DNA from 4 places in the Streptomyces sp. NPDC047981 genome. Region 4 is predicted to be linked to each of the others. Evidence: riboswitches for the same ligand, from Rfam matches in the RefSeq annotation. Region 4 holds a riboswitch; each other region holds the start of a gene.

Region 1 (7,342 bases), on a different contig from region 4:
ACCAGGTACGCGCCGTCGCCGGTGGCGAGGACGTCGACCCAGGCGCCGTGCGGGTGGCCGCAGCGCCGCTCGCACCCGGAGAAGTACACGGGCAGCCCGCCGGGGCCGTGGCCGCTGCCCGGGGTGGCGTCGGCGCGCACGTCCGCGAGGGACTTCGCGCAGCCGGGGCGCCCGGTGCAGGCGCCGACCCCGGCCCAGGGAGAGCGGGGGTCGGTGACGAGACCGTGGGCGTCGAGCTCGCGCAGCCGGGCCGCGACGGCGCCCGGGTCGGCGAGGCCGGTGACGACGGCCCCGCGCCAGGGCGTGAGCCGCACCTCGCCGCCGCTCGCGGCGAGCGCCCGCAACTGGTCGGCGGTCAGCCGCCCGAGGGGCGCGAGTACGTGGAGGGCCTGGTCGCCGAGGGGCCCGGGGGCGGGCGGCCCGGCGGGTGGAGGGTCCATGGCCGGTAGGGGCTCGGTGACCGTTCCGGGCGCGGGCTCGGCGGCCGTCGCGGGCTTGGGATGGGCGCCCGTCCCCCCGGACTCGGGCTCGGCGGCCGTCGCGGGCTCCGCCGGGACCGCCGGGACCGCCATGACCGCCGGGACCGCCGGGACCGCCGGGACCGCCATGACCGCCGGGAGCACAGGGACCGTCGGGAGCGCAGGGATCGCCGGGACCGCCATGACCGCCGTGATCCCGGCGCCCGCGAGCGCGCCGGGCAGGTCCGGGGCGTGCCCCTCGGGCAGCTCCCGTACGCGCCAGGCGCCGTTCCCGGCGGTGCGGGCGGCGGCCAGGAAGGCCCCGGCGGCGGCGAGCGCGGCCCGGGGCGCGTCGGCGGCGCCGACCCGGACGTCCTGGCCCCCCACCCGTACCCGTACCGACGGGCCTTCTGCGATCAACGTCACATCTCCGCCGAGCCCCGCCACATCGCCCCGCCCGTCGTCCAGGGCGAAGAGGAACCGGCCGGACAGGGCCGCCGTCCACGGCCGGGCGCACAGCAGCGCGTCCAGTTCGCGGGCCCACAACTGCACGTCTCCGTGGCCGAGTCCGTCGAGTCCGGCCGCCGGGGAGGCCACGATGTTCCGGACCCGCTCATGGGTCTCGGAGGGCAGCAGTCCGGCGCCCGAGAGCCGCTCGGCCAGCGCCGCGCCACAGGCCTCGCCGAGCCCGCGCAGCTCCACGTTCCCCCGGGACGTGACACTGACCCGCCCGTCCCCGAGCTCCTCGGCCACCGAGGCCAGAACCAGTACCTGATGAGTCGTCAACAACCCTGCGGGCAGCCGCAGTCGGGCCAGACGTCCGTCGTCGGCGGCGTGCAGTCGAAGCGCCCCGGGGCAGGCGTCACCACGGTCCCGTACGGGCGGTTCGCCCGGGTTGGGACGTGCGGGTGGGGTGGGCGGCATGGCGGCGAGCATACCCACGACGCCGACGGGCCAGACCGGCCCGGCGGACGCACGATCTACTATGCAGATCGGCATGGGGTCCCAGGACCCCGGGGAGGAAGCCCGGTGAGAATCCGGCGCGGTCCCGCCACTGTGAGCCGGGCCCCGCAAGGGTCCCGGTGAGTCAGGAACTCCCTTCCCCAAGCTCTCGGCTTCGCTCGAGCAGGGGAGGCCCCAACCCACACGACCACCCGGGGCGCGGACAACCCCGAGGAAGGCCTGCGCACGCATGCGAATTCTGTTGCTGTCGCACTCCGACACCGACCTGCTCAGCGCCCGCGCGGCCGGCGGCCCGGTCGCCTACCGGTTCGCCAACCCCTCCCGGCTCGCCCCGGACGACCTGCCCGGGCTCCTCGACGAGGCCGACCTCGTCGTCGTCCGCCTCCTCGGCGGGCTGCGGGCGTGGGAGGAGGGCCTGACGGCCGTGCGCGCGGCCGGGAAGCCGGTCGTCGTGCTCTCCGGCGAACAGGCCCCCGACGCCCAGCTCATGGAGGCCTCCACCGTCCCCGTCGGCGTCGCCACCGAGGCCCACGCCTACCTCGCGCACGGCGGCCCGGCCAACCTGGAGCAGCTGGCCCGGTTCCTCGCCGACACCCTGCTGCTGACCGGCCACGGCTTCGAGGCCCCGGCCGCCGCGCCCACCTGGGGCCCGCTGGAGCGCACGGCCCGGACGACCGAGGGCCCGACCATCGCGGTGCTCTACTACCGCGCCCACCACATGAGCGGGAACACCGCCTTCGTCGACGCCCTCTGCTCGGCGATCGAGGACGCGGGCGCCCGCCCCCTGCCGCTCTACGTGGCCTCCCTGCGCGCCCCCGAGCCCGAGCTGATCGAGACGCTGAAGCGCGCGGACGCGATCGTCACCACCGTCCTCGCCGCCGGTGGCACGAAGCCGGCCGAGGCACAGGCGGGCGGCGACGAGGACGCCTGGGACGCGGGCGCGCTCGCCGCCCTCGACGTGCCGATCCTGCAGGCGCTCTGCCTCACCGGCTCGCGGGCCGCCTGGGAGGAGAACGACGAGGGGCTCTCCCCGCTGGACGCCGCCAGCCAGGTCGCCGTGCCCGAGTTCGACGGCCGCCTGATCACCGTGCCGTTCTCCTTCAAGGAGATCGACGAGGACGGGCTCCCCGCGTACGTCGCCGATGCCGAGCGGGCCTCCCGCGTCGCCGGGATCGCGGTCCGCCACGCCCGGCTGCGGCACATCCCGAACGCGGAGAAGAAGCTCGCGCTCGTCCTCTCCGCGTACCCGACGAAGCACTCCCGGATCGGCAACGCGGTCGGCCTGGACACCCCCGCCTCCGCCGTCGCGCTGCTGCGGCGGCTGATCGCCGAGGGGTACGACTTCGGGGCCGAGGCCGACATCCCGGGGATCGTCTCCGGCGACGGCGACGAGCTGATCTACGCCCTGATCGAGGCAGGCGGCCACGACCAGGACTGGCTGACCGAGGAGCAGCTGGCCAAGAACCCGGTCCGCATCCCGGCCGCCGACTACAAGCGCTGGTACGCGCAGCTCCCGGCCGAGCTGCGGGAGGCCGTGGAGGAGCACTGGGGCCCCGCGCCCGGCGAGATGTTCCTCGACCGCTCCCGCAACCCGGAGGGCGACATCGTCCTCGCCGCGCTGCGGCGCGGGAACCTGCTGATCCTCATCCAGCCGCCGCGCGGCTTCGGCGAGAACCCGATCGCGATCTACCACGACCCCGATCTCCCGCCGTCCCACCACTACTTGGCCGCCTACCGCTGGATCGCGGCGCGCGCCGAGGACGGCGGCTTCGGGGCGGACGCCATGGTCCACCTCGGCAAGCACGGCAACCTGGAGTGGCTGCCCGGCAAGAACGCCGGCCTGTCGGCCGCGTGCGGCCCGGACGCGGCGCTCGGTGACATCCCGCTGGTCTACCCGTTCCTCGTCAACGACCCGGGTGAGGGCACGCAGGCCAAGCGGCGCGTGCACGCCACGCTCGTCGACCACCTGGTGCCGCCGATGGCCCGCGCCGACTCGTACGGCGACATCGCGCGCCTGGAGCAGCTGCTCGACGAGTACGCGCAGATCTCCTCCATGGACCCCTCGAAGCTGCCGGCGATCCGGGCGCAGATCTGGACGCTGATCCAGGCGGCCAAGCTCGACCACGACCTGGGCATGGAGGACCGTCCCGAGGACGACGGCTTCGACGACTTCCTGCTGCACGTCGACGGCTGGCTCTGCGAGGTCAAGGACGCTCAGATCCGCGACGGTCTGCACGTGCTCGGCGGGGCGCCGACCGGGCCCGAGCGGGTCAACCTGGTCCTGTCGATCCTGCGCGCCCGGCAGATCTGGGGCGGTACGCAGGCCCTGCCGGGTCTGCGCGAGGCGCTCGGCCTGGACGAGTCGGCCGCGACCCGGACCACCGCCGACGAGGCGGAGGCGACGGCGCGCGCGCTCGTCGAGGCGATGGAGGCCGCCGACTGGTCCGTGGACGCGGTCGCGGGCGTCGCCGCCGCGCACGGCCCGGACGTGGCCGCCGTGCTCCGGTTCGCCGCCGAGCAGGTCGTCCCGCGCCTGGCCGCGACGACCGACGAACTCGCGCACGCCGTGCACGCGCTGAACGGCGGCTTCGTCCCGGCCGGCCCCTCGGGTTCTCCGCTCCGGGGCCTGGTCAACGTGCTGCCGACGGGCCGGAACTTCTACTCCGTCGACCCCAAGGCCGTCCCCTCCCGTCTTGCCTGGGAGACCGGCCAGGCGCTCGCCGACTCGCTCCTGTCGCGCTACCGCGCCGACAACGGCGAGTGGCCCACCTCCGTCGGGCTCTCCCTCTGGGGTACGAGCGCGATGCGCACGGCCGGTGACGACGTCGCCGAGGCGCTCGCCCTCCTGGGCGTCCGCCCCACCTGGGACGACGCCTCGCGCCGGGTGAACGGCCTGGAACCGGTCCCGCTCGCCGAGCTGGGCCGCCCGCGCATCGACGTCACGCTGCGCATCTCGGGCTTCTTCCGGGACGCGTTCCCGCACGTCATCGGGGTCCTCGACGACGCCGTACGGCTGGCCGCCGGGCTCGACGAGCCGGCCGCGGACAACTACGTACGGGCGCACGCGCAGGCGGACCTCGCCGAGCACGGCGACGAGCGGCGCGCGACCACCCGGATCTTCGGCTCGCGGCCCGGCACCTACGGCGCGGGCATCCTCCAGCTGATCGACTCGCGCGACTGGCGGACGGACGCGGACCTCGCCGAGGTGTACACGGTCTGGGGCGGCTACGCCTACGGCCGCGGGCTCGAAGGCCGCCCGGCGCGGGCCGAGATGGAGACGGCGTACAAGCGGATCGCGGTCGCGGCGAAGAACACGGACACCCGCGAGCACGACATCGCCGACTCCGACGACTACTTCCAGTACCACGGCGGCATGGTCGCGACCGTCCGCGCGCTCACGGGCACCGCGCCCGAGGCGTACATCGGCGACTCCACCCGCCCGGAGACCGTCCGTACCCGGACGCTGGTCGAGGAGACCTCGCGGGTCTTCCGGGCCCGCGTGGTCAACCCGAAGTGGATCGAGGCGATGCGCCGCCACGGCTACAAGGGCGCGTTCGAGCTGGCGGCGACGGTCGACTACCTCTTCGGCTACGACGCGACGACCGGGGTCGTCGCCGACTGGATGTACGACAAGCTCACCGAGACGTACGTCCTCGACCCGGAGAACCAGGCCTTCCTGAAGGAGGCCAACCCCTGGGCCCTGCACGGCATCGCGGAGCGCCTCCTGGAGGCCGAGTCGCGCGGCATGTGGGAGAAGCCGGACCCCGAGACCCTGGCCGCCCTGCGCCAGGTGTTCCTGGAGTCGGAGGGCGACCTGGAGGGCGACGACTAGGCGGTCACGACGGCTTCCGGGGTCAGTTCGAGGCGGCGGCCCCGGAAGCCGGTCCGGATCCTGCGGTCGTGGGTGACGATCACCAGGGTGCCGGGGTAGTGGGCGAGCGCGGCCTCCATCTCCTCCACCAGGCCGGGGGCGAGGTGGTTGGTCGGTTCGTCGAGGAGGAGCAGGTCCGCAGGGCGGGTGACCAGGCGGGCCAGTTCCAGCTTCCGGCGCTGTCCGGTGGACAACTCCCGTACGGGTACGGCCAGATCGGCGGCGGTGAAGAGCCCGAGCCGCAGCAGCTCGTCCTCCCGGCCCGCCCCGAAGGCCTCCGCCACGGTGCGCGGGTCGTCGGGCAGGGCGGTGTCCTGGTGGAGCGTCCCGACCCGGCGCGGGGCCGTCACCGTCCCGCTGTCCGGGGTGAGTTCGCCCGCGAGGACCTTCAGGAGGGTGGACTTTCCGGCGCCGTTGGGGCCGGTGACGAGGAGCCGCTCGCCGGGGGCCAGGTGCAGGGAGTCCAGTGCGAGGCGCCCCGCCACCCGGACGTCGGTCAGGGCGACCGCGCCGGCCGCCTCGCCCTCGAAGGCGGCGGTGAACCGCAGCGGTTCCGGGGGCGCGGCCACCGGGTTCTCGGTGAGCCGGTGCAGCCTCTCGCGGGCGGCCCGGATCCTGCTCATCGCGCCGTGCGCCCGTGACCTGGCCCGGAAGGCGCCCGCCCCGCTGAAGGCGGCCGGGGCCTTGCGCGGGATGGCGGAGAAGCGGTCGATGGTCGCGTCGGCGAGGGCCGAGTACCGGGCGAGCTCGGCCCGCCACTCCTCGTACTCCCGCTCCCAGCGGGCCCGTTCGGCGGCGCGGCCGGTCAGATAGCCGTCGTAGCCGTTGCCGTACCGGCGTACGGTCCGCAGGTCGTGGTCGACCTCCAGGACGGCGGTGGTGACGCGGTCGAGGAAGGCCCGGTCGTGGGTGACGGCGACGACGGTGCCGCGGTGTGCGCGCAGCCGCTCCTCCAGCCAGTTCACGGCCTCGTCGTCGAGGTCGTTGGTCGGCTCGTCGAGGAGGAGCAGTTCGGGGTCGGCGGCGAGGGTGGCGGCGAGCGCGAGGCGTGAGCGCTGCCCGCCGGAGAGCGTGGCGAGCGGGCGGTCCCGGTCGAGCGGCGCGCGCTCGCCGAGCTGCCGCAGCGTCGTCTCGACGCGCCGGTCGGCGTCCTGGCCGCCCCGTGCCTCGTACGCGGCGAGGAGCGCGGCGTAGCCGTCGAGGTCCCCGCTGCGGTCGAGTTCCGCCTCGGCCGCCCGGATGGCCCGCTCCAGCTCCCGTACGTCGGCGAGCGCGAGGTCGACGGCGTCGCCGACGGTCGCCGTACCCGGGAGGTCCAGGGTCTGGGCGAGGTGGCCGAGGCCGCCGGGGGCCTCGACGGCGACGGTGCCGTTGTCGGGCCGCTCCAGGCCGGCGAGGAGCCGGAGGAGGGTGGACTTGCCGGAGCCGTTGTCGCCGACGACGCCGACGCGCTCGCCGGGCCGGACGGTGAGGGAGACCCGGTCGAGGACCAGCCGGTCGTCGTAGCGCTTGGTGACGTCGGTGAGATGGACACGGAACAAGAGCGACTCCTGTCGTCGACGATCTGATCTGTGAGACGAGACGTCTCGTCTCGATGCGAAGACTGTAGGGCGCCCGGAGTGATTGCGCAAGACGCTGCGTCTCGTCTCGTCCCGTCTCGGGGGAAGTCACCGCCGGAGCGATGAGTTTCGCCTCCGCCGGCCGTCTACCCCTTCGAACCGAGAGAGACCAGAGGAGAAGGAACCATGGCCGAGATCGACACCCGCACGCTCGACGCGACCGGTGCCACCCTGAGCTACGACATCCGTCCCGGCGAGCCGACGACCGCCCCGCTGCTCCTGGTCGGTTCGCCCATGGACGCGACCGGTTTCACCACGCTGGCCTCCCACTTCACCGACCGCACCGTCGTCACCTACGACCCCAGGGGCGTCGCCCGCAGCCCCCGCACCGACGGCGCCGCCGAGACGACGCCCGCCGAGCACGCCGACGACCTGCGCCGGGTCATCGAGGCGCTCGGCACGGGCCCGGTGGACGTCTTCGCCAGCAGCGG
Region 2 (7,342 bases), on a different contig from region 4:
GTCAGCAGGGTGCCGAAGGCGTCGATGAACGTCGACTTGCCGACGCCCGGCACACCGCTGATCCCGATCCGCCGCGCCCGGCCGCTGTGCGGCAGCAGCTCCGTCAGCAACTGCTGCGCCAGCGCCCGGTGCTGGGGACGGGTGGACTCGACGAGCGTGATCGCGCGCGCCACGACGGCCCGCTTCCCGTCGAGCACGCCCTTGACGTACGCGTCGAGGGCGATCACAGCTCGTGCCCGAGGCCGTCCGACAGTCGCCGTACCAGGTCGTGGGCCGCGTCCGGGATGACCGTGCCGGGCGGGAAGACGGCCGCCGCGCCCATCTCCAGGAGGGTCGGCACGTCCTGCGGCGGGATCACCCCGCCGACCACGATCATGATGTCCTCGCGGCCCTCCGCCGCCAGCTCCTCGCGCAGCGCCGGTACGAGCGTGAGGTGGCCCGCGGCCAGCGAGGACACCCCGACGATGTGCACGTCGGCCTCGACGGCCTGCCGCGCGACCTCGGCCGGGGTCTGGAACAGCGGGCCGACGTCCACGTCGAAGCCCAGGTCGGCGAAGGCGGTGGCGATCACCTTCTGGCCGCGGTCGTGGCCGTCCTGGCCCATCTTGGCGACCAGGATGCGCGGTCGGCGGCCCTCGGCCTCGGCGAAGGCGTCGACCAGGGTGCGGGTGCGTTCGACGGACGGGGACTGTCCGGCCTCGGTGCGGTACACACCGGAGATCGTACGGATCTGGCTCGCGTGCCGTCCGTACACCTTCTCCAGGGCGTCGGAGATCTCACCGACCGTCGCCTTGGCGCGCGCCGCCCGTACGGCCAGCTCGAGGAGGTTGCCCTCGCCGCCCGCGGCCCGGGTGAGCGCCTCCAGGGCGTCCCGGCAGGCGGTCTCGTCCCGCTCCTCGCGCAGCCGCCGCAGCTTGGCGATCTGCTGGGCGCGCACGGAGGAGTTGTCGACCTTGAGCACGTCGATCTGCTCGTCCGAGTCCACCCGGTACTTGTTGACGCCGATCACCGGCTGGCGCCCGGAGTCGATGCGCGCCTGGGTGCGGGCAGCGGCCTCCTCGACGCGCAGCTTGGGAATGCCGGCGTCGATGGCCTGCGCCATGCCGCCCGCCCGCTCGACCTCCTGGATGTGCTTCCAGGCGCGGCGCGCCAGGTCGTACGTCAGCTTCTCCACGTACGCGCTGCCGCCCCACGGGTCGATGACCCGGGTGGTGCCGGACTCCTGCTGGATGAGCAGCTGGGTGTTGCGGGCGATCCGCGCCGAGAAGTCGGTGGGCAGCGCGAGCGCCTCGTCGAGGGCGTTGGTGTGCAGCGACTGGGTGTGGCCCTGGGTGGCGGCCATCGCCTCGACGCAGGTGCGCGTGACGTTGTTGAAGACGTCCTGGGCCGTGAGCGACCAGCCCGAGGTCTGCGAATGGGTGCGCAGGGAGAGCGACTTGGCGTTCTGCGGGTCGAACTGCTTGACCAGCTTGGCCCAGAGCAACCGGGCCGCCCGCATCTTGGCGATCTCCATGAAGAAGTTCATGCCGATGGCCCAGAAGAAGGAGAGCCGGGGCGCGAACGCGTCGACGTCCAGGCCCGCTTCGCGTCCCGCCCGGATGTACTCGACGCCGTCGGCGAGGGTGTACGCCAGTTCCAGGTCGGCCGTCGCGCCGGCCTCCTGGATGTGGTAGCCGGAGATGGAGATCGAGTTGTAGCGGGGCATCCGCTGCGAGGTGAAGGCGAAGATGTCGGAGATGATCCGCATCGACGGCTTCGGCGGATAGATGTAGGTGTTGCGGACCATGAACTCCTTGAGGATGTCGTTCTGGATGGTCCCGGCCAGCTTCTCGGGCGGTACGCCCTGCTCCTCCGCGGCGACGATGTACAGCGCGAGCACGGGCAGCACCGCGCCGTTCATCGTCATCGACACGGTCATCCGGTCCAGTGGGATGCCGTCGAAGAGCTGGCGCATGTCGTAGATCGAGTCGATCGCCACGCCCGCCATGCCGACGTCACCGGTCACCCGAGGGTGGTCGCTGTCGTAGCCGCGGTGGGTGGGCAGGTCGAAGGCGACCGAGAGGCCCTTCTGGCCTGCCGCCAGGTTGCGCCGGTAGAAGGCGTTCGACTCCTCGGCCGTGGAGAAGCCCGCGTACTGACGGATCGTCCAGGGCTGGTTGACGTACATCGTCGGGTAGGGGCCCCGCAGGTACGGCGCCATGCCCGGGTACGTACCGAGGAAGTCGAGGCCCTCCAGGTCCTGCCCGGTGTACAGCGGCTTGACCGCGATGCCCTCCGGGGTCTCCCAGAGCAGGTCGTCACCGCCGGCGGCCTTCTTCACGGCGGTGCGCCATTCGTCGGCGCTGCCGTCGGCGGCCGGGGTACCCAGCTCGATCCCGGAGAAGTCGGGGACGGACATCAGGACACAACTCCCATCCGGTCAAGAGTGGTGGCGAGCACGGCGACCGCGTCGCAACCCGCGAAGACATAGCTGTCGACACCCGCGTACGCGGCGGGCCGGCCCGCGAGGAACACATGCCCCGCGCCCTCGGCCCGCAGCTCGCGCGCGCGGTCCTCCGCCTGCTCCTCGTAGAGCGCGTCGCTGGAGCAGAGGCAGACCTCGCTCGCGCCGCTCTCCTCGAAGGTGCCCTCCGTGACGGCCTCGATGCCGCCCGCCTGGAAGAGATTGGCGGCGAAGGTGGCCCGTGCCGTGTGCGCGGCGGCGGGGCCGAGCGTGGCGAGGTAGATCCGCGGCCGGGCTCCGGTCGCGGCGAGGTGCGCGTCGGAACGGGCGCGCAGCGCCTCGAACGCGTCGTCGCGCCGGACCCGGGGGAGCCCGCCGGACGGCGGCTCGGGCGCGGGTTCTCGGACGACGGGGTTCTCGGCGAGGTTCGGGAACTCGCTGACGCCGGTGACGGGTTCGCGCCGCTTGGCGAGCTTCGCGCTGCGGGCCGCCCAGGTCTCGGCGAGCCGGTCCCCGATCATTCCCGAGCGCAGCGCGGCGGCCTGGCCGCCCGCGCTCTCGATGGTGCGGAAGAACTCCCAGCCCGCGTGGGCGAGTTCGTCGGTCAGCCGCTCCACGTACCAGGAGCCGCCGGCCGGGTCGATGACCCGGGCGAGGTGCGACTCCTCGACGAGGATGGTCGAGGTGTTGCGGGCGATACGGCGGGCGAACGCGTCCGGCAGGCCGAGCGCGTGGTCGAACGGCAGCACGGTGACCGACTCCGCGCCGCCCACGCCCGCGGCCAGCGTGGCCACGGTGGTGCGGAGCATGTTCACCCAGGGGTCGCGCCGGGACATCATCACCGGGGACGTCACCGCGTGCTGCCGCTGCGCGCCCGCGCCGCTCGCCCCGCTGACCTCGGCCACCCGGGCCCAGAGCCTGCGCGCGGCGCGGAACTTGGCGATGGTGAGGAACTGGTCGGCGGTGGCGGCGAACCGGAACTCCAGCTGACCGAGGGCCTGTTCGACGGTGAGCCCGGCCTCCGTGAGCTGCCGCAGGTAACTGACGCCGGTCGCGAGCGCGCAGCCGAGTTCCTGCGCGGCCGAGCCGCCGGCTTCGTGGTACGGCAACGCGTCCACGGTCAGTGCCCGCAGGCCCGGGTACTCCTCGGCGCAGCGCCGCGCGAGCCCGAGGGCGGGGGAGACGTCGTGGGACCGGCCCGTGCGGGCCTCCAGGCCGAGGGGGTCGGCGCCCAGGTTGCCGCGCGCCGCCTCCGGGGCGACGCCCCGCTCCTCGTACAGCGCGAACAGCTCGCGCGCCGCCTCCTGTACGTCCTGCCCGGCGTCGAGGACGACGGGCGCGAGGTCGAGGTAGACACCGTCGAGCGTCCGCCCGAGGCTCCCGAGCGGGATGCCGCCCTCGCCGACGACCAGCCAGAGCGAGGTGACGCCGTTCTCCAGGTCGGCGAGGACCGTGGGGGCGTCGGCGGTGGTGTGCCGCTGGCGGACGTCCCAGCCGCCGACGGTGTTCCCCTCGGCGCGGCCGGACCGGACGAACGGCGCGAAGCCGGGCAGACCGGACTCGGGTGCGGTGTCCTCGGCGGCGTAGAGGGGACGGACGCGGAGCGCGTCCTCCAGGGCGGTGGACAGGGCGTCCTCGGCCGCCGGGCCCTCCACGTCCTTGCCCGACTTGCGCAGCACGCCGGCTACCAGGTGCTGCCACTGCTCACGGGACGCGTCGGGGAATTCGGCGGCGAGGGCGAGCCCGTCGTCGGGAAGGACTGTCATGCTCGGATGTTAGGACAGCTCGCTCAAATGGCTGCAGTGTGCACGGCTGTGACCTTGCCCTCTCCCGGCAGCTCTTGAAGCCGCACCCGATTCCCCTCTACGAAGGACGCGACGGGATCACCCGGTCGGGGGTGGATTTACTAGGACGTCCAACTATATAGTCGCGACGAAGGCCCGCGGTGCAGGGAAGCCGGTGCGATTCCGGCGCGGTCCCGCCACTGTGACCGGGGAGTACGCCGTCGAGCAGCACGCCACTGACGTGAGAGACGTCGGGAAGGCGGACGGTGCGCGCTGATCCGGGAGTCAGGATACCGGCCGCGGGATGTTCCGTGTTGTCCACGAGGATGGAGCTGACACGCATGGCATCGGTGCGCCCGCACACTCCCTGCGGACCCGCCCGACGGGCCCCCGCCCGTCGAGGAGTACCCCACCCCACCACCGTCAGGACCTGACGGCACCCCGCCATTCGCGCTCTCGCGCCCTGCCCACCGCCTCCCGCGGCATGCCCCTCGGCATGTGCGGTCCCGGCGGCGCACCGGCGCGCCATCCGGATCACCTGACGAGAGCAGGCACTCATGGTCCGCGCACAAGACACCACCCCCGTCCGCGAGTTGACCCACTTCATCGGCGGCAGGCACACCCCGGGAACCTCGGGGGCCTACGGCGACGTGTACGACCCCAACACCGGGGAGGTCCAGGCCCGCGTGCCCCTCGCGAACCGGGCCGAGACCGAGGCCGCCATCGCCGACGCCGCCCGGGCGCAGCGCGACTGGGCCGCCTGGAACCCGCAGCGCCGCGCCCGGGTCCTGCTGCGCTTCCTCCAGCTGGTCGAGCAGGAGAGGGACGGCCTGGCCCGGCTGCTCTCCTCCGAGCACGGCAAGACCGTCGCCGACGCCCACGGCGACCTCCAGCGCGGCCTGGAGGTCGTGGAGTTCGCCGCCGGGATCCCGCACCTGCTCAAGGGCGAGTTCACCGACAACGCCGGCACCGGCATCGACGTCCACTCGCTGCGCGCCCCGCTCGGTGTCGTCGCCGGCATCACCCCGTTCAACTTCCCCGCGATGATCCCGCTCTGGAAGGCAGCACCCGCCCTGGCCTGCGGAAACGCCTTCATCCTCAAGCCGTCCGAGCGTGACCCGTCCGTACCGCTGAGGCTCGCCGAGCTCTTCCTGGAGGCGGGGCTTCCGCCCGGCGTCCTCAACGTCGTCAACGGCGGCAGGGAGTCGGTCGACACCCTCCTCGACGACCCTCGCGTCGCCGCCCTCGGCTTCGTCGGCTCCACCCCGGTCGCCGCCCACGTCTATGCCACCGCCGCCGCCCACGGCAAGCGCGCCCAGTGCTTCGGCGGGGCCAAGAACCACATGATCGTGATGCCGGACGCCGACCTCGACCAGGCGGTGGACGCCCTCATCGGCGCCGGGTACGGCTCGGCCGGCGAGCGGTGCATGGCCGTCTCGGTCGCCGTCCCCGTCGGCGAGGAGACCGCCGACGCGCTGGTCGCCCGGCTGAAGGAGCGCATCGGCACGTTGAGGATCGGGCGCAGCGACGACCCGGACGCCGACTTCGGACCGCTGGTCGGCCCGGACGCCGTCGACCGGGTTCGAACGTACGTCGGTATCGGCGTCGAGGAGGGCGCCGAACTCGTCGTCGACGGACGGGACTTCGCCCTCCCCGGGCACGAGGGCGGGTTCTTCGCCGGGGCCTCCCTCTTCGACCGGGTCACCCCCGACATGCGCGTCTACCAGGAGGAGATCTTCGGCCCCGTGCTCTGCGTGGTCCGCGCCGCCGACTACGAGGAGGCCCTGCGGCTGCCCAGCGAGCACCTCTACGGCAACGGTGTGGCGATCTTCACCCGGGACGGCGACACGGCCCGCGATTTCACCCGCCGCGTCGACACCGGCATGGTCGGCGTCAACGTACCGATCCCGGTGCCGGTGGCGTACCACACCTTCGGCGGCTGGAAGCGGTCCGGCTTCGGCGACCTCAACCAGCACGGGCCCGACGCCATCCGCTTCTACACCCGCACCAAGACCGTGACCTCCCGTTGGCCGGCCGGGCTCCGCGAGGGCGCGAGCTTCACGATCCCCACGATGGGCTGACCGGCCATGACCACGACCCTGCTCACCGAGGACCAGCGGGCCCTCGTCGAGACCACCCTCGACTTCGCCCAGGACCACCTCGCCCCGCACGCCCTGGACTGGGACCGCGACAAGCACTTCCCCGTCGACGTCCTGCGCAAGGCCGCCGGACTCGGACTCGGCGGCGTCTACGTCCGCGAGGAGTCCGGCGGCTCCGGCCTCAGCCGCTCCGACGGCGTCCTCGTCTTCGAGACCCTCGCCTCCGGCTGCCCGTCCATCGCGGGCTACCTCTCCATCCACAACATGGTCGCCTGGATGGTCGACCGCTACGGCGACGCCCCTCAGCGCCGGCGGTGGCTCCCGCGCCTGTGCGCCATGGACGACCTGGCCAGCTACTGCCTGACCGAGCCCGGCGCCGGGTCGGACGCCGCCGCGCTCGCCACCCGGGCCGTCCGCGACGGCGACCACTGGGTGCTCACCGGAACCAAGCAGTTCATCTCCGGGGCGGGCGCCTCCCAGCTGTATCTGGTGATGGCCCGTACCGGCGGCGCGGGCGCCGCAGGCGTCTCCGCCTTCCTCGTCGACAAGGACGACCCCGGCCTCTCCTTCGGAGCCGACGAGCGGAAGATGGGATGGAACGCCCAGCCCACCCGGCAGGTCGTCCTGGACGCGGTCCGGGTCCCCGCCGACCGGCTGCTCGGAGGCGAGGGCCAGGGCTTCCGCATCGCCATGTCCGGCCTGAACGGCGGCCGGCTCGGGATCGCCGCCTGCTCCCTCGGCGGGGCGCGCAGCGCTCTGGACCGGAGCCTCGCGCACCTCGCCGACCGGCAGGCGTTCGGGCACCGGCTCCTCGACGCCCAGGCCCTCCGCTTCCGCCTCGCCGACATGGCGACCGAACTCACCGCCGCCCGCGCCCTGGTCCAGCAGGCCGCCCACGCCCTCGACCGGGGCGATCCGCGGGCGCCCGAGCTGTGCGCGATGGCCAAACAGTTCGCCACCGACACCGGCTACTCGATCGCCGACCGCGCGCTCCAGCTGCACGGCGGCTACGGCTA
Region 3 (7,342 bases), on a different contig from region 4:
CCGCGTCCCACTCCAGCAGGGCGAGTTGGGTCGCCATGCGGAAGGCACGCTGCCCGGGGCGCAGGCGCGGGGAGAGGTGCAGGGTCCGCGTCGTCCCGTCGTAGTGGTGCAGGCGGTCGCCGGTCTCCGTGGCGAGCCGCACGCCGTGGGCGTCGGCGAGACGCGTCGTCAGGGCCCCGACGACCTCGCCCGGCCGGATGCCGATCTCCGCGGCCAGGCCTTCGGCCCCGAGGTCGATGTCGTGCAGGTAGTTCTGCCGGCGGTAGAAGAAGTCCCTGATCTCCTCGTGGGCGGAGCGCGGCGACTCCCCGGCGCCGTGCCGGCCGTCGGTGACGTCCGCCAACTGCTCGGACAACGCCTGGTTCCGGCGGCCGAGTCGGACCAGGACCCGGGCGACGTCAGGCATCCGTGAGGCCAGTTCGGCCAGTTCGGAGGGGGCGACGCGGGACGCGCCCAACTCCCCCGCGAGCGCCTCCCGGAGGTCCGCGACGAGCCTGCCGGTGTCCCGCTCGGAGAAGAAGGCCGGGTCGACGCCGAAGGTCTCGGTGAGCCGCAGCAGCACGGGCACGGTGAGCGGGCGGGAGTCGTGCTCCATCTGGTTCAGATAGCTCGGCGAGATTCCCAGGGTCCTGGCCAGCTCCGCCTGACTCATCCGGCGCTCCTCGCGCAGCCTCCGCAGCCGCGCCCCCGCGTACGTCCTGCCCACCGCGCGCTCCCCTCCGCCCCCGGGACTCCGCGTCCGGGTCATGCGCAGCGTACGCCACCGGGCACGCTTCGCACCCTTCGCAATCTTGGCGATCCGGCGTCCGAAGATTCGCAGAACTTGGCAGGACTCCACGATTGATGGCACGCGGTGCCAGTGCCAGAGTCGAGGTGCGGCCCGCCGGACCCCACCGGTCCAGAGCGGGGAGCCGGGACCCGATTCACGCCCTGATGTCGGCAGTTCCGGCGCCGAGACGGACCGGAGCGGCCAGATTGCTCATCTCCGCCTCCCCGGGCACCGGCGGGCCGCGAACCATCGACAGACACTGCGTGCCACTCCCTGGAAGGACCACACAGCGGATTGGCAAACACAACAAAGCAGGGAGACGGTGACGATCATGACCGAGACGACGAAGCCGACCGCCGCGCAGCTCGCAGAGCGCTGGGCGACCGACCCGCGCTGGGCCGGCATCGAGCGCACGTACACCGCCGAGGACGTGCTGCGGCTGTCCGGCAGCGTCCGTGAGGAGCACACCCTGGCCCGGCGCGGCGCCGAGCGGCTCTGGCGGCAGCTGCACGACCTCGATTACGTCCACGCGCTCGGCGCCCTCACCGGCGGCCAGGCCGTCCAGCAGGTCCGCGCCGGCCTCCAGGCCATCTACCTCTCCGGATGGCAGGTCGCCGCCGACGCCAACCAGGCCGGTCACACCTACCCCGACCAGAGCCTCTACCCCGTCAACTCCGTTCCTCAGGTGGTCCGTCGGATCAACAACGCCCTGCTGCGGGCCGACCAGATCGCGACCGCCGAGGGCGGCACGGACACGACGGACTGGCTCGCTCCGATCGTCGCCGACGCCGAAGCCGGGTTCGGCGGCCCGCTCAACGCCTTCGAGCTGACGAAGGCGATGATCGCGGCCGGCGCGGCGGGCATCCACTACGAGGACCAGCTCGCGTCCGAGAAGAAGTGCGGCCACCTCGGGGGCAAGGTCCTCGTCCCGACCTCCCAGCACATCCGCACGCTCAACGCGGCCCGGCTCGCCGCCGACATCGCGGACACCCCGACCCTGATCGTCGCCCGCACCGACGCGCTCGCCGCGACGCTGCTGACCAGCGACATCGACGAGCGCGACGCCCCGTTCGTCACCGGCGAGCGCACCTCGGAGGGCTTCCACCACGTCCAGAACGGCATGGGCCCGGTCATCGCCCGCGGCCTGGCCTACGCCCCCTACGCCGACCTCATCTGGGTCGAGACGGGCACCCCGGACCTGGCGCAGGCGCGGGAGTTCGCCGAGGCGATCCACGCGCGGTACCCGGACCGGATGCTCGCCTACAACTGCTCGCCGTCCTTCAACTGGAAGGCGGCCCTGGACGACGACCAGATCGCCAAGTTCCAGCGCGAACTGGGCGCGATGGGCTACAAGTTCCAGTTCATCACGCTGGCCGGCTTCCACTCCCTCAACCACGGCATGTTCGACCTCGCCCGCGGTTACGCCGAGCACGGCATGACGGCCTATGTCGACCTCCAGGAGCGGGAGTTCGCCGCGCAGGCCCAGGGCTTCACCGCCGTCCGGCACCAGCGCGAGGTCGGCACGGGCTACTTCGACCTGGTCTCCACCGCCGTGAACCCCGCGTCCTCCACCACGGCCCTGACCGGCTCCACGGAGGAGGAGCAGTTCCACTAGGGCCGACATCGGTCCGCCGGACCCGGCACCGGGTCCCGTCCGGCCCGGCACCGGGCCGCGTCGGGCGGCCCGGCCCCGGGTCACGTCCCGCCTCCCTCAGGTCCCACCCCAGGAGAATCCGATGCCCACCACCGCGCCGACCCACCGCGTCCGCGTTCTCGCCGCACCGGGTGACCGGCACGCCGAGATCCTCACCCCCGCCGCCCTGGACTTCGTCGGGAAGCTGGCGGAGGCGTTCGGCGAACGCCGACTGGACCTGATGAAGGAGCGCCGCCGCCAGGCCCTGCGCCTGGCCGGCGGGGCCCCGCTGGTCTTCTCCCCGGTCACCTCCGCCGTCCGCGACGACCCCAGCTGGCGCGTCGCCCCTCCCGCCCCCGGGCTGACCGACCGGCGGGTCGAGATCACCGGACCGCCGGACCGCCGCATGGCGGTCAACGCCCTCAACTCCGGCGCCCGCGTGTGGATGGCGGACTTCGAGGACGCCACGGCGCCCACCTGGGAGAACATCGTCGGGGGCCAACTCGTCCTGCGCGACGCGATCGACCGCAGCATCGACTTCACCACCGCCGACGGCAAGGAGTACCGGCTCGCCGACCTCGACCGGCTCGCCACGATCGTCGTCCGGCCGCGCGGCTGGCACCTTCTGGAGGAGCACCTCGAGTTCGACGGTGCCCCGGTGCCCGCCTCGCTCGTCGACTTCGGCCTGTACTTCTTCCACTGCGCGCATCGCCAGATCGACGCCGGCCACGGCCCGTACTTCTACCTCCCGAAGCTGGAGAACCGGTACGAGGCCCGACTGTGGAACGACGTGTTCCTGCTCGCACAGGAGCTCCTCGGCATGCCCCGGGGCACGGTCCGCGCCACCGTGCTCATCGAGACGATCACGGCCGCGTTCGAGATGGAGGAGATCCTCTACGAGCTGCGCGAGCACAGCTCGGGTCTCAACGCGGGCCGCTGGGACTACCTGTTCAGCCTGATCAAGACCTTCGGCCACCGCACCGACTTCCTCCTGCCCGACCGGGGTCAGGTCACCATGACCGCCCCGTTCATGCGGGCCTACACCGAGCTGCTCGTCCGCACCTGCCACCAGCGGGGCGCGCACGCCATCGGCGGGATGGCGGCCCAGGTGCCGAGCAGGGACCCGGCCGCCCACGAGGCGGCACTCGCCAAGGTGCGCCTCGACAAGGAGCGGGAGGCGGAGGACGGTTTCGACGGCTCCTGGGTCGCCCATCCGGGGCTCGTCCAGGTCTGCCGCAAGGCGTTCGACGGGGTCCTCGGCGACCTGCCGGACCAGATCCACCGGACTCGGGACGACGTGGAGGTCACCCCGGCGGACCTGCTGTCGGTACGCCGGATCAGCGGACCGCCCACCCGGGAGGGCATCCGCACGAACATCTCGGTCGCGCTCGGCTACTTCGCGGCCTGGCTGCGCGGCCAGGGCGCCGTCGCCCTGGACGGTCTGATGGAGGACGCGGCGACCGCCGAGATCGCCCGCGTGCAGATCTGGCAGTGGGTGCGGCACCGGCTGATCGACCGGGAGACCGTCGTTCGGCTGCTCGACGAGGAGCTCGACACGCTCGGCGCCCAGTACCCGTGGGCCCCGCTGGAGGAGGTGCGGGCGATGCTCGAACGGAACGCCCTCAGCGGCGAACTGCCGCTCTTCTTCACCCCGGACGCCTACTCCCGCCACCTCGTGCGGCACGCGGAGCCCCGCTCGTGAGCGAGGGGACCCCGCCCCTCGGCGGAGGGGCCGGCGTCGACGGCGTGTCTCGGTTCACCATCCGCATGGTGGACTTCGCCCGTCACGACGCCGTCCGGCCCCTTAGGGTGGCCGGTGCAGCTGGTTCGCCCCGTCCGCCAGGCGGGATGCGTCGTAAGAGGGAACCCGGTGGGAATCCGGGACTGCCCCGCAGCGGTGAGCGGGAACGACCGCCGTCATACGCACTGGACCCGTACGGGTCTGGGAAGCGACGGCCAGTAGGTGCCCGCCGGTTCGATCCGGCGAGCGTGCCCGCGAGTCCGAAGACCTGCCCGTTGCCCGCACGCGGACGATTCCGCGCGCGGACATCCCGGTGACCTCGAGGGCGGGTCGGCGACCACACCAGACGGAGACCCGCGCGTCCGCGCGAGGCCGGCCGTCCGGTCCGTCACCCCTTCGCGCTCTCGTCCCGTCCCCGGGATCTCAGGGATTCATCTCGCGAAGGAGATCTCCGTGACCACCAGGACCGCAGCCGCGGCAGCACGGGCCACCGTGTACGGCTACCCCCGTCAGGGGCAGCACCGGGAACTGAAGAAGGCCGTCGAGGGCTACTGGAAGGGCCGCGTCACCGCCGACGCCCTCCGGGCCACCGCGGCCGACCTGCGCCGTTCGAACTGGCGGCAGCTGGCCGAAGCCGGCCTCCACGAGGTGCCGACCGGCGACTTCTCGTACTACGACCACGTGCTGGACACCAGCGTCATGGTCGGCGCCATCCCCGACCGCCACCGCGCCGCCGTCGACTCCGACCGCCTCGACGGCTACTTCGCGATGGCCCGCGGCACGCAGGACGTCGCGCCGCTGGAGATGACCAAGTGGTTCGACACCAACTACCACTATCTGGTGCCCGAGTTGGGCCCGGACACCGTCTTCACCGCCGACTCCACCCAGCAGGTCGCCGAGCTGAGGGAAGCCCTCGCGATCGGCCTGACGGCGCGTCCGGTCCTCGTCGGCCCGATCACCTACCTGCTCCTCGCCAAGCCGGCCCCCGGAGTGGCCGCCGACTTGGAGCCGCTCACTCTCCTCGACCGGCTGCTGCCCGTCTACGCCTCGGTCCTCGCCGACCTCCGCGCGGCGGGCGCGGCCTGGGTCCAGCTCGACGAGCCGGCCCTCGTCCAGGACCGCACCCCGGCCGAGCTGAACGCCGCCGCCCGCGCCTACCGCGAGCTCGGTGGCCGCACGGACCGGCCGAAGCTGCTGGTCGCGTCGTACTTCGACCGGCTCGGCGAGGCCCTCCCCGTCCTCGCCAAGGCGCCCGTCGAAGGGCTCGCCCTCGACTTCACGGGAACCGCCGCCGCCAACCTGGAGGCCCTCGCGGCCGTGGGCGGGCTGCCCGGCAAGCGACTGGTCGCGGGCGTCGTCGACGGACGCAACGTCTGGGTCGCCGATCTGGCGAAGTCCCTGACGACCCTCGGCACCCTGCTCGGCCTCGCCGACCGGGTCGACGTCGCGGCCTCCTGCTCGCTGCTGCACGTGCCCCTCGACGCCACCGCCGAGCGGGACATCGACCCGCAGATCCTGCGCTGGCTCGCCTTCGCCCGGCAGAAGACGGCCGAGGTCGTCACCCTCGCCAGGGGCCTGTCCCACGGCACGTCCGCGATCACCGCCGAACTGGCCGCCAACCGGGCCGACCTGGCCTCGCGCGCGGAGTCGCCGCTCACCCGCGACCCGGCCGTGCGCGCCCGTACCGGCGCGGTCTCCGCCGCCGACACCCGCCGCTCCCGGCCGTACGCCGAGCGGGCCGCCGCCCAGCACGCCCACCTCGGCCTGCCCCTGCTGCCGACGACCACCATCGGCTCCTTCCCGCAGACCGCCGAACTGCGGACCGCCCGCGCCGACCTGCGGGCGGGCCGGATCGACACGGCCGATTACGAGGAGCGGGTCAAGGCCGAGGTCCGGGAGGTGATCGCGTTCCAGGAGAAGGCGGGCCTGGACCTCCTGGTGCACGGCGAGCCCGAACGCAACGACATGGTGCAGTACTTCGCCGAGCAGCTGACCGGGTACCTCGCCACGCGCCACGGCTGGGTGCAGTCCTACGGCACCCGCTACGTCCGGCCCCCGGTCCTGGCCGGTGACATCTCCCGCCCCGCGCCGATGACGGTGCGCTGGACCACGTACGCGCAGTCCCTGACCCACCGCCCGGTCAAGGGCATGCTGACGGGGCCGGTCACCATGCTCGCCTGGTCCTTCGTCCGCGACGACCAGCCGCTCGGCGAGACCGCCCGGCAGGTCGCGCTCGCCCTGCGCGACGAGGTCGGCGACCTGGAGGCGGCCGGGACCTCGGTCATCCAGGTCGACGAACCGGCGCTCCGGGAGACCCTGCCGCTGCGCGCCGCCGACCACGCCGGCTACCTGGCGTGGGCGACCGAGGCGTTTCGGCTCTCCACCAGCGGGGTCCGGCCGGACACCCAGATCCACACCCACATGTGCTACGCCGAGTTCGGTGACATCGTGCGGGCCATCGACGACCTGGACGCCGACGTGATCAGCCTGGAGGCCGCCCGCTCGCACATGCAGGTCGCCCGCGAGCTGGCCGCGCACGGCTACCCGCGCGAGGCCGGTCCCGGCGTGTACGACATCCACTCCCCGCGCGTCCCGAGCGCCGAGGAGGCCGCCGATCTGCTCCGTACGGGGCTGCGGGCCATTCCCGCCGAGCGGCTCTGGGTCAACCCCGACTGCGGTCTGAAGACCCGGGGCTGGCCCGAGACCCGCGCCTCGCTGGAGAACCTGGTCGCGGCGGCGCGCACGGTCCGGGGCGAGCTGCCCGCGTCCTGACCGGGGCGTCCGCGAGGGCCGGGGCGCGTGCGGGCGCCCCGGCTCTCGCGTACAGGCGCCCCGGCCCCTCCTCCGCGGCCGGCGTCAGCGGTGCCGGAACTCCGGCGGTCGCTTGTCGACGAAGGCGGCCATGCCCTCCTTCTGGTCCGCGGTGGCGAACACCGCGTGGAACAGCCGCCGTTCGAAGCGCACGCCCTCGGCGAGGGTGGTCTCGAAGGCCCGGGCCACCGCCTCCTTGGCCATCATCGCCACCGGCAGCGACATGCCGGCGATCGTCTCCGCGACGGCGAGCGCCTCGGGGAGCAGTTCGTCGGCCGGGAGGACCCGGGAGACGAGGCCAGCGCGTTCGGCCTCGGCCGCGTCCATGGTGCGGCCGGTGAGGCACATCTCCATGGCTTTCGCCTTGCCGACGGCACGGGTCAGCCGC
Region 4 (7,342 bases):
GCGCGGCCCTCGGCGAGGATCCGCTCGGCGACCTCGGGGGTGTTGATGCGGTTGCTGGTGACGAGCGGGATGCTCACCGAGCCCATCAGCTTCTGGGTGACCCAGGTGTACGCGCCGCGCGGGACGGAGGTCGCGATGGTCGGGATGCGGGCCTCGTGCCAGCCGATGCCCGTGTTGATGATGGTCGCGCCGGCGGCCTCGATCTCCTTCGCGAGGGAGACGACCTCCTCCAGCGTGGAGCCGCCGGGCACCAGGTCCAGCATGGAGAGGCGGTAGATGACGATGAAGTCCTCGCCGACCTGCTCGCGGATCCGGCGGACGATCTCCAGCGGGAAGCGCACGCGGTTGGCGTAGCTGCCGCCCCAGCGGTCGGTGCGGTGGTTGGTGGCGGCCGCGATGAACTCGTTGATGAGGTAGCCCTCGGAGCCCATGACCTCGACGCCGTCGTACCCGGCCTCCTTGGCGAGCTCGGCGCAGCGGGCGTAGTCCTCCACCGTCCGCTCGACCTCGGCGTCGGTCAGCTCGTTCGGTACGAAGGGGCTGATCGGCGCCTGGATCGCGCTCGGGGCGACGAGCCCGGGGTGGTAGGCGTACCGGCCGAAGTGAAGGATCTGCATGGCGATCCGCCCGCCCTCGGCGTGCACGGCGTCAGTGATCTGCCGGTGCTCGGCGACCTCCTCCTCGGTGGTCAGCTTGGCCCCGCCGTCCCACGGGCGGCCCGCCTCGTTCGGGGCGATGCCGCCGGTCACGATGAGCCCGACACCGCCGCGGGCGCGCTCGGCGTAGAAGGCGGCCATGCGCGCGAACCCGTTCTCGGTCTCTTCGAGACCGACGTGCATGGAACCCATGAGCACCCGGTTGGGCAGGGTGGTGAACCCGAGGTCGAGCGGGCTCAACAGGTGCGGGTACGGGGTCGCGGCCGGGGTCGGGTTCATGGGGGCGCCTCCTCGCGCAGGATCGTCCCCCCTGTTCTAAGTGACCCCGACCCCGTTATGCAACTAGTTGCAGAAGGCTGGTCGAGTGATCTGTACTACTACTCGGTAACCGCCGTCTCCGCCCACACGGCGAGCTCCTCCGCCGTACGCGGACCGGGCGCGTCCGGGGCGAGCAGCCCATGGGACCGGAGGAGACGGGTGACCGCCATGCCCCAAGGCCGCCGCAGCCGCGCCGCGTCGAGCAGGGCGTCGTCGGCGAGCAGCTCCTCGATCGGCCCGGTCCGCAGGCCCTCCGGAGTGAGGACGGCGGCCTCGTCCGCCCAGCGCAGGGCCAGGTCGACGTCGTGCGTCGCCATCACCACCGTCGTGCCCGCGTCTCGCAGCCGGCCGAGCACCTCCAGGAGCCGTTCCTGCCCGTGCGGATCGAGCCCCGCGGTCGGCTCGTCCATGATCAGGACCCGGGGGCGCATCGCGACGGCGCCCGCGATCGCGGCCCGCTTCCGCTGCCCGTACGACAGCAGATGCGTCGGCCGGTCCTCCAGCGCGACGATGTCCAGCGCCTCCAGCGCCTCGCGCACCCGGAGCCGTACCTCCTCCTCCGGAAGCCCCAGGTTCATCGGGCCGAACGACACGTCCTGCCCGACCGACGCGGCGAAGAGCTGGTCGTCCGGGTCCTGGACCACGAGCTGCACCGTCGTCCGCAGCCGCGTCAGCCCCTTCCGGTCGTACGACACCTCCGCACCGTCCAGCCGGAGCGCGCCGCCGCCGCAGCGCAGGCCACCGCTGAGCAGCCGCAGCAACGTCGTCTTGCCGCCGCCGTTGCGGCCGAGCAGCGCGAGCGCCCGGCCCTCCGGCACGGCGAAGTCGACACCGTCGAGGATCAGCGGCCCGTCCTCGTAGGCGAACGTGGCTTTCACCAGTTCCACGACAGGGGGTGCGGGACTCACGGCAGTGACCTTTCCAGGACGAGAGTGAGGACGACGAGTCCGGTGAGCAGGCCGGCCGTCGAGGCGAGGAACCGGCCCGAGACCGCCGCCTCGGGCACCAGGACGCGCAGCGTCCCGTCGTAGCCCCGCCCGGCGAGCCCGGACTGCAGCCGCTGGGCCCGGTCGAAGGCGCGGACGAACGAGGTCGCGCCGAGCCCGGCGAGCGAACGCCAGGTCGCCGCGCGGGTCGTCAGCCCCAGCCGGGCGGCCTGCGCCTGCCGGATCTTGGACATCGTGTCCAGCAGGAGGAAGCTGATCCGGTACATCACGAGCGCCACATCCACCACCGGCGCCGGCACCCCCGCCCGCACGAGCCGGGGCAGCACGTCCGACACGGGCGTGGTGAAGGCGAACAGCAGCACGCCCAGGGACGCCGACGAGGTCCGCAGCAGCAGCTCACCGGCGTGGACGGGGCCGTCCTGCGCGAGCACGACGAGACCCCGCGCCCCGCCCACCTCGAAGAGGAGCGGGATCGCGCCCGTCACACAGAAGCCCAGCGGGATGCGGAACGCGCGCCACAGCTGACGCCCCGGCACGCCCGCCGGACCGAGCAGGACGGCCAGGGTGGCCGCCGCGACCAGGACGGCACCCGGCCACGGCGGCAGACAGACCGCGCACAGCGTGAGACCGAAGCCGAGCGCGGCCTTCTCGCACGGATGACGGCGGCGCCAGCGACTGCTGTGCGCCGCCGCGTCGATCGGCAGCACCGGCGGCTAGACGTCGTCGCCGGACGACGCCGACCGCAGCGCCTTCGCCTCGGCGCGCGCCTCCCCCTGCTTGCGGCCCCGGTGCACACCGAAGTAGTACGCCAGCACGCCCGCGCCGAGCGCGGCCTGAAGGGAGAAGAGCGCCGACTCGATCTCGCCGGACGGAGGCTCGTAGAGCGGGCTGAACCACGGCTCGTAGTCGGGAGCGATCTCCGTGATCGCCGCCTCCGCCTCGCCGTCCGCGCCGGCGAACGGCTCCTCCTTGTGGTCGCCGAGGCCCAGGACCAGCGGCAGCACCGCAAGGGCCGCGACGACGAGCAGGAGCAGGGAGTTGATCTTCGCGTTCCGGCTCATCAGGCGCTCGCCTCCGCCTTCTCGTTCTTCTTGCGGGACGGGAGCAGCACCCCGAGCCGGGTCAGGTCGGCCTTGCTGGACTGCGTGAGCAGCCGCATCACGAGGACGGTCAGCAGACCCTCGCTGACGGCGAGCGGCAACTGCGTGACCGCGAAGATGGAACCGAACTTGGCCAGCGCGCCGACCACACCGCTGCCCGGGTCGGGGAAGGCCAGCGCGAGCTGGACGCTGGTGACGCAGTACGTCGACAGGTCGGCGACGAACGCGCCGAAGAACACGCTCACCATGAGCGGCACGTCGAACCGGCGCAGCAGCCAGTACGTACCGAATCCGGCCCACGGCCCGACGATCGCCATCGAGAAGACGTTGGCGCCGAGCGTCGTGAGCCCGCCGTGCGCGAGCAGCAGCGCCTGGAACAGCAGGGTGATCGTGCCAAGGACCGCCATCACCGGCGGACGGAACAGGATCGCGCCCAGGCCCGTGCCGGTCGGGTGCGAACAACTGCCCGTGACCGACGGGATCTTGAGGGCCGACAGGACGAAGGTGAACGCGCCGGACGCGCCGAGCAGCAGGGTGGACTCGGGGTTGGCCTTGACCTCGCGGGTCAGCGCGCGAACGCCGTGGACGACGAAGGGAGCGGACGCGACGCCCCAGGCGGCCGCGTGCACAGGGGGCAGATACCCCTCGGCTATATGCATGGTTGGGAGACCCTCTCCAGCACCTCGTGGATGGACAACGCACCTTGGCCGGTCTCCTGGCTGACGGGTCATGCCGCCGCGGCTCCGCCTTCCCACACCACCGTGGTCTCCCACGGCGGTCCAGTGGCTTCCCCGGAGGGATGGAGCCGGACTTCCCGATCACAGTGGCGAGGGCCGCACCGGTACCGCACCGGTTTCCCGTACACCAAGGCGCTGTGACATTAGTGGGTTGACCAGGTACATCACAACACGGGTGCGCCCCTGGACGGTGTGTGACGGATCTCCCGCGCGCCCCCTGCCCGCCCCTCCTGCCCCTGGTGCGCGCTCACTCCTTCCGGTACGTGTACGCCTCCGCCGCCGCGGCCGACACCGCGTCCAGGTCCCCGCCCGCGCTCGCCGTCACGAGCGCGGCGACGGCGCCCTCCACCAAGGGCGCGTCCACGAGCCGCGCGCCCTCGGGCAACTCGTCGCCCTCGGCGATGAGCGCCTTCACTGTCAGTACGGCGCTCCCGAGGTCGACGAGGAGAGCCACCCCGGCGCCCCCGTCGACCGCCTTGGCCGCCTCGACGATCCGCTCGGAGCTGGTGCCGAGCCCTCCGTCCGGGGTGCCTCCGGCGGCGGCGACCGGCGCGGTCGCCCCGCCGCCCGCGAGGCCCCGGGCGAGGGCGGCGACGGAGTCGGCCACCGCCGCGCTGTGCGAGACCAGCACGATGCCCACCTGACCGGTCATGCGGCGGCCACCTCCGCGAGCGCGGCGATCAGCAGCGCCGACGAGGTGGCCCCGGGGTCCTGGTGCCCGACCGAACGCTCGCCCAGATAGCTCGCCCTGCCCTTGCGCGCCCGCAGGGGTACGGTCGCCAGGGCGCCGGCCTCCGCCGCCTCCCGGGCGGCGGCGAAGGAGTCGCCGAGGGCCTCGGCCGCGGGCACCAGCGCGTCCAGCATCGTCTTGTCGCCCGGCTGGGCCCCGCCCAGCTGAGCGACGCCGGCAACCCCTGCGGTCAGCGCCGCCGCCAGCTCCTCCCGCGTCACCGCCCCGGCCTCGCCGAGCGCCTTGCCGGTGCGGCGCAGCAGCGTCCCGTAGAGCGGCCCGGACGCGCCGCCGACGGTGGAGATCAACTGTCGCCCGGCCAGGACGAGTACGGCCCCCGGGGTCTCCGGCTGCTCCTTGCCGAGGATCTCCGTCACGGCGGCGAACCCCCGCTTCAGATTGGCGCCGTGGTCGGCGTCGCCGATAGCCGAGTCGAGCTCCGTGAGCCGGTCGGCCTCCCGGTCCACGGCGACGGCGGCTGCCGCCAGCCAGCGACGGAAGAAGGCTCCGTCGAACAGCTCCACGCCTTCCCCGCCTTCGTCGTCCCCACCCTGGCTCATGTCACGACCCGCTTCCTCGTGCACCCCGGACATCTCCCTCACCGGCCCCAGCGCAGGGCGGCCGTCTGCACCGGCGCGTCCCAGAGCCGCAGCAGTTCCTCGTCGGCCTCGCAGAGCGTCACCGAGCAACCGGCCATGTCGAGCGAGGTCACGTAGTTGCCGACCAGCGTGCGGGCGACGGGCACACCGCGCTCGGCCAGCACCCGTTGCACCTCGGCGTTGAACCCGTACAGTTCGAGCAGCGGCGTGGCCCCCATCCCGTTCACCAGGGCGAGCACAGGACCGGACGGCCGCAGATCCTCCAGGACGGCGTCCACGGCGAAGTCGGCGATCTCGCGCGAGGTCATCATCGCCCGTCGCTCGCGCCCCGGCTCACCGTGAATGCCTATCCCCAACTCCAGCTCTCCCTCGGGCAGTTCGAACGTCGGACTGCACTTGGCCGGCGTGCTGCACGCGCTCAGCGCCACACCGAAGCTCCGCGACCGCTCGTTCACCCGCCGGGCGATCGACTCGACCCGCTCCAGGGGTGCCCCCTCCTCGGCAGCGGCCCCGGCGATCTTCTCCACGAAGAGCGTCGCCCCGGTGCCGCGCCGCCCGGCCGTGTACAGACTGTCCGTCACGGCCACGTCGTCGTTCACCAGCACTTTGGCGATCTGGATGCCCTCGTCCTCGGCGAGTTCGGCGGCCATCTCGAAGTTGAGGACGTCACCGGTGTAGTTCTTGACGACGAACAGCACCCCGGCCCCACTGTCGACCGCGGCGGCGGCCCGCACCATCTGATCGGGCACGGGCGAGGTGAACACCTCCCCGGGACAGGCGGCCGCCAACATCCCGGGCCCCACGAACCCCCCGTGCAACGGCTCGTGCCCGGACCCACCCCCGGACACGAGCCCCACCTTCCCGGCGACGGGCGCGTCCCGCCGCAGCACCACGCGGTTCTCGACATCGACGGTCAGCTCGGGATGCGCGGCGGCCATACCCCGCAGCGCGTCGGCGACGACGGTCTCCGGAACGTTGATCAGCATCCTCACGAGTGTCTCCTCGGGATTCCGGCGGAAGGGTTCATTTGCTGGGTCTTCGCAGGTCATGCCGTGGCGGATGGAGGGGGTAGTCGTGATCCCTCTCCCGGGCAGTATCGACGTTGCCGCGGCGAAGGTCACGTGGGCAAGGCTGAAGTCGAGCAGGTGCATTCTCGCCCGGCCGTGGAACAGCTCGGAGGCCCACTGGCGGCGATCGCCGGCCGGCCCTGCGACGTCCCGAACGGTCACCGGAGCACTGGTACTGACCTCAGCGGCGTACATCTCGAAGGGAGGGAGGAAATGTCGGTGGCGACACGGACCTTCCCTTCAGCGCGAATGGCTTCGGGGAGCATGTGCACACCCGAGCGGGCGAACCGGACAGCAGGTGTTCTGAGGGGAGATGCGTCACTTCTCGTCGTCGCCGGCAAGCAGTTGGCCGGAGCATGTGGCGCGCCCGAACTCGCCGATGGCGGTGGCGCGCTGGACGTGCTGCCCGCGGATCGCCAAGGTGCAGGCCGCCTGTCCGCCTTTTCCGTCGAGTACGACAGCGACGGTCGGGGCCTTGCCGAGGGGCACCTGGACGGACTTCTTCCAGGGAAGGGTGATGCCCTTCTCGACCCTGGCCGTGCCGTCCTCGCTGCGGGCGAGGTAGGAGATCTCGGCGGTCCCCGTCCCCGTGACCTCGTACGTCACCTCGGCCGTCGGCACGGCTCGCGGCTTCGGCTGCTCGTCCGTGTCGAGCATGCCGTAGCCGACGAGCCCGAGGCAGGCGAGCAGGACGATTCCCGCGACCAGCAGCCCCTGTCGGTCCGGCGAGCCTTCGGCGCCCTCGGGTTCGTTCTCCTCCCGCACGGCGTTTTCCGCTAGTTCATTGGAAGACATGAAAGAGCCCGGCTTTCGGTGAGCTGACAGATGAACTGGGCGGTTATACACCACGCCGCCGACCGGGCGCGAGCGAGCGGAAGAATCGGGCGAACAGCGCATCTGAGGTCGCGTAATTGTCCTGTATGTAACCAGGGTTGACCAAGCATCAGGAGACTGATTAGAAAGCCCACCGCGACTCCCGTGAGCTCGTGCTTTCTTGCTTCTCGCGGTCGGCTCGCATTGCTCCAAGCCGGGCGGAGACATCTGCTCCGGCTCGTTCGGCGTGCCCATTTCGCGTGCGTTGCGGGCGCGCCGATAGCGAAAGGTATTGAGGTGAAAGTTCCGTACGGGAGATTTCTCTCCTGTCTGGTCGTGGCGGCGGTAGCGGGCACGCTATTGCCGCAGATCGCC

Evidence for each region. Region 4 has a riboswitch for cobalamin ahead of AB0E14_RS17125 (energy-coupling factor ABC transporter permease). Riboswitches for the same ligand answer to the same signal wherever they lie in the genome.
Region 1: it holds a riboswitch for cobalamin, as region 4 does, so the genes downstream of both, cobN (cobaltochelatase subunit CobN) here and AB0E14_RS17125 (energy-coupling factor ABC transporter permease) in region 4, are expected to answer to the same signal.
Region 2: it holds a riboswitch for cobalamin, as region 4 does, so the genes downstream of both, AB0E14_RS27940 (CoA-acylating methylmalonate-semialdehyde dehydrogenase) here and AB0E14_RS17125 (energy-coupling factor ABC transporter permease) in region 4, are expected to answer to the same signal.
Region 3: it holds a riboswitch for cobalamin, as region 4 does, so the genes downstream of both, metE (5-methyltetrahydropteroyltriglutamate--homocysteine S-methyltransferase) here and AB0E14_RS17125 (energy-coupling factor ABC transporter permease) in region 4, are expected to answer to the same signal.

What each region holds. Positions count from the first base shown of each region.
Region 1 is NZ_JBEZNQ010000018.1:74,188-81,529, forward strand. Features, by position in the region: gene AB0E14_RS13650 (cobalamin biosynthesis protein CobG) at 1-1,382, opposite strand, end outside; cobalamin riboswitch at 1,441-1,574, shown strand; gene cobN (cobaltochelatase subunit CobN) at 1,651-5,253, shown strand; gene abc-f (ribosomal protection-like ABC-F family protein) at 5,250-6,833, opposite strand; gene AB0E14_RS13665 (alpha/beta hydrolase) at 7,038-7,342, shown strand, end outside.
Region 2 is NZ_JBEZNQ010000056.1:13,967-21,308, reverse strand. Features, by position in the region: gene meaB (methylmalonyl Co-A mutase-associated GTPase MeaB) at 1-227, opposite strand, end outside; gene scpA (methylmalonyl-CoA mutase) at 224-2,398, opposite strand; gene AB0E14_RS27945 (methylmalonyl-CoA mutase family protein) at 2,398-4,209, opposite strand; cobalamin riboswitch at 4,351-4,544, shown strand; gene AB0E14_RS27940 (CoA-acylating methylmalonate-semialdehyde dehydrogenase) at 4,785-6,308, shown strand; gene AB0E14_RS27935 (acyl-CoA dehydrogenase family protein) at 6,315-7,342, shown strand, end outside.
Region 3 is NZ_JBEZNQ010000056.1:4,069-11,410, forward strand. Features, by position in the region: gene AB0E14_RS27900 (short-chain fatty acyl-CoA regulator family protein) at 1-706, opposite strand, end outside; gene aceA (isocitrate lyase) at 1,101-2,384, shown strand; gene aceB (malate synthase A) at 2,506-4,104, shown strand; cobalamin riboswitch at 4,259-4,413, shown strand; gene metE (5-methyltetrahydropteroyltriglutamate--homocysteine S-methyltransferase) at 4,597-6,915, shown strand; gene AB0E14_RS27920 (enoyl-CoA hydratase) at 7,000-7,342, opposite strand, start outside.
Region 4 is NZ_JBEZNQ010000025.1:52,573-59,914, forward strand. Features, by position in the region: gene AB0E14_RS17105 (NADPH-dependent 2,4-dienoyl-CoA reductase) at 1-935, opposite strand, end outside; gene AB0E14_RS17110 (ATP-binding cassette domain-containing protein) at 1,034-1,882, opposite strand; gene cbiQ (cobalt ECF transporter T component CbiQ) at 1,879-2,628, opposite strand; gene AB0E14_RS17120 (energy-coupling factor ABC transporter substrate-binding protein) at 2,635-2,982, opposite strand; gene AB0E14_RS17125 (energy-coupling factor ABC transporter permease) at 2,982-3,680, opposite strand; cobalamin riboswitch at 3,709-3,933, opposite strand; gene AB0E14_RS17130 (PTS fructose transporter subunit IIA) at 4,006-4,410, opposite strand; gene dhaL (dihydroxyacetone kinase subunit DhaL) at 4,407-5,006, opposite strand; gene dhaK (dihydroxyacetone kinase subunit DhaK) at 5,087-6,079, opposite strand; gene AB0E14_RS17145 (MmpS family transport accessory protein) at 6,473-6,919, opposite strand; gene AB0E14_RS17150 (DNRLRE domain-containing protein) at 7,304-7,342, shown strand, end outside.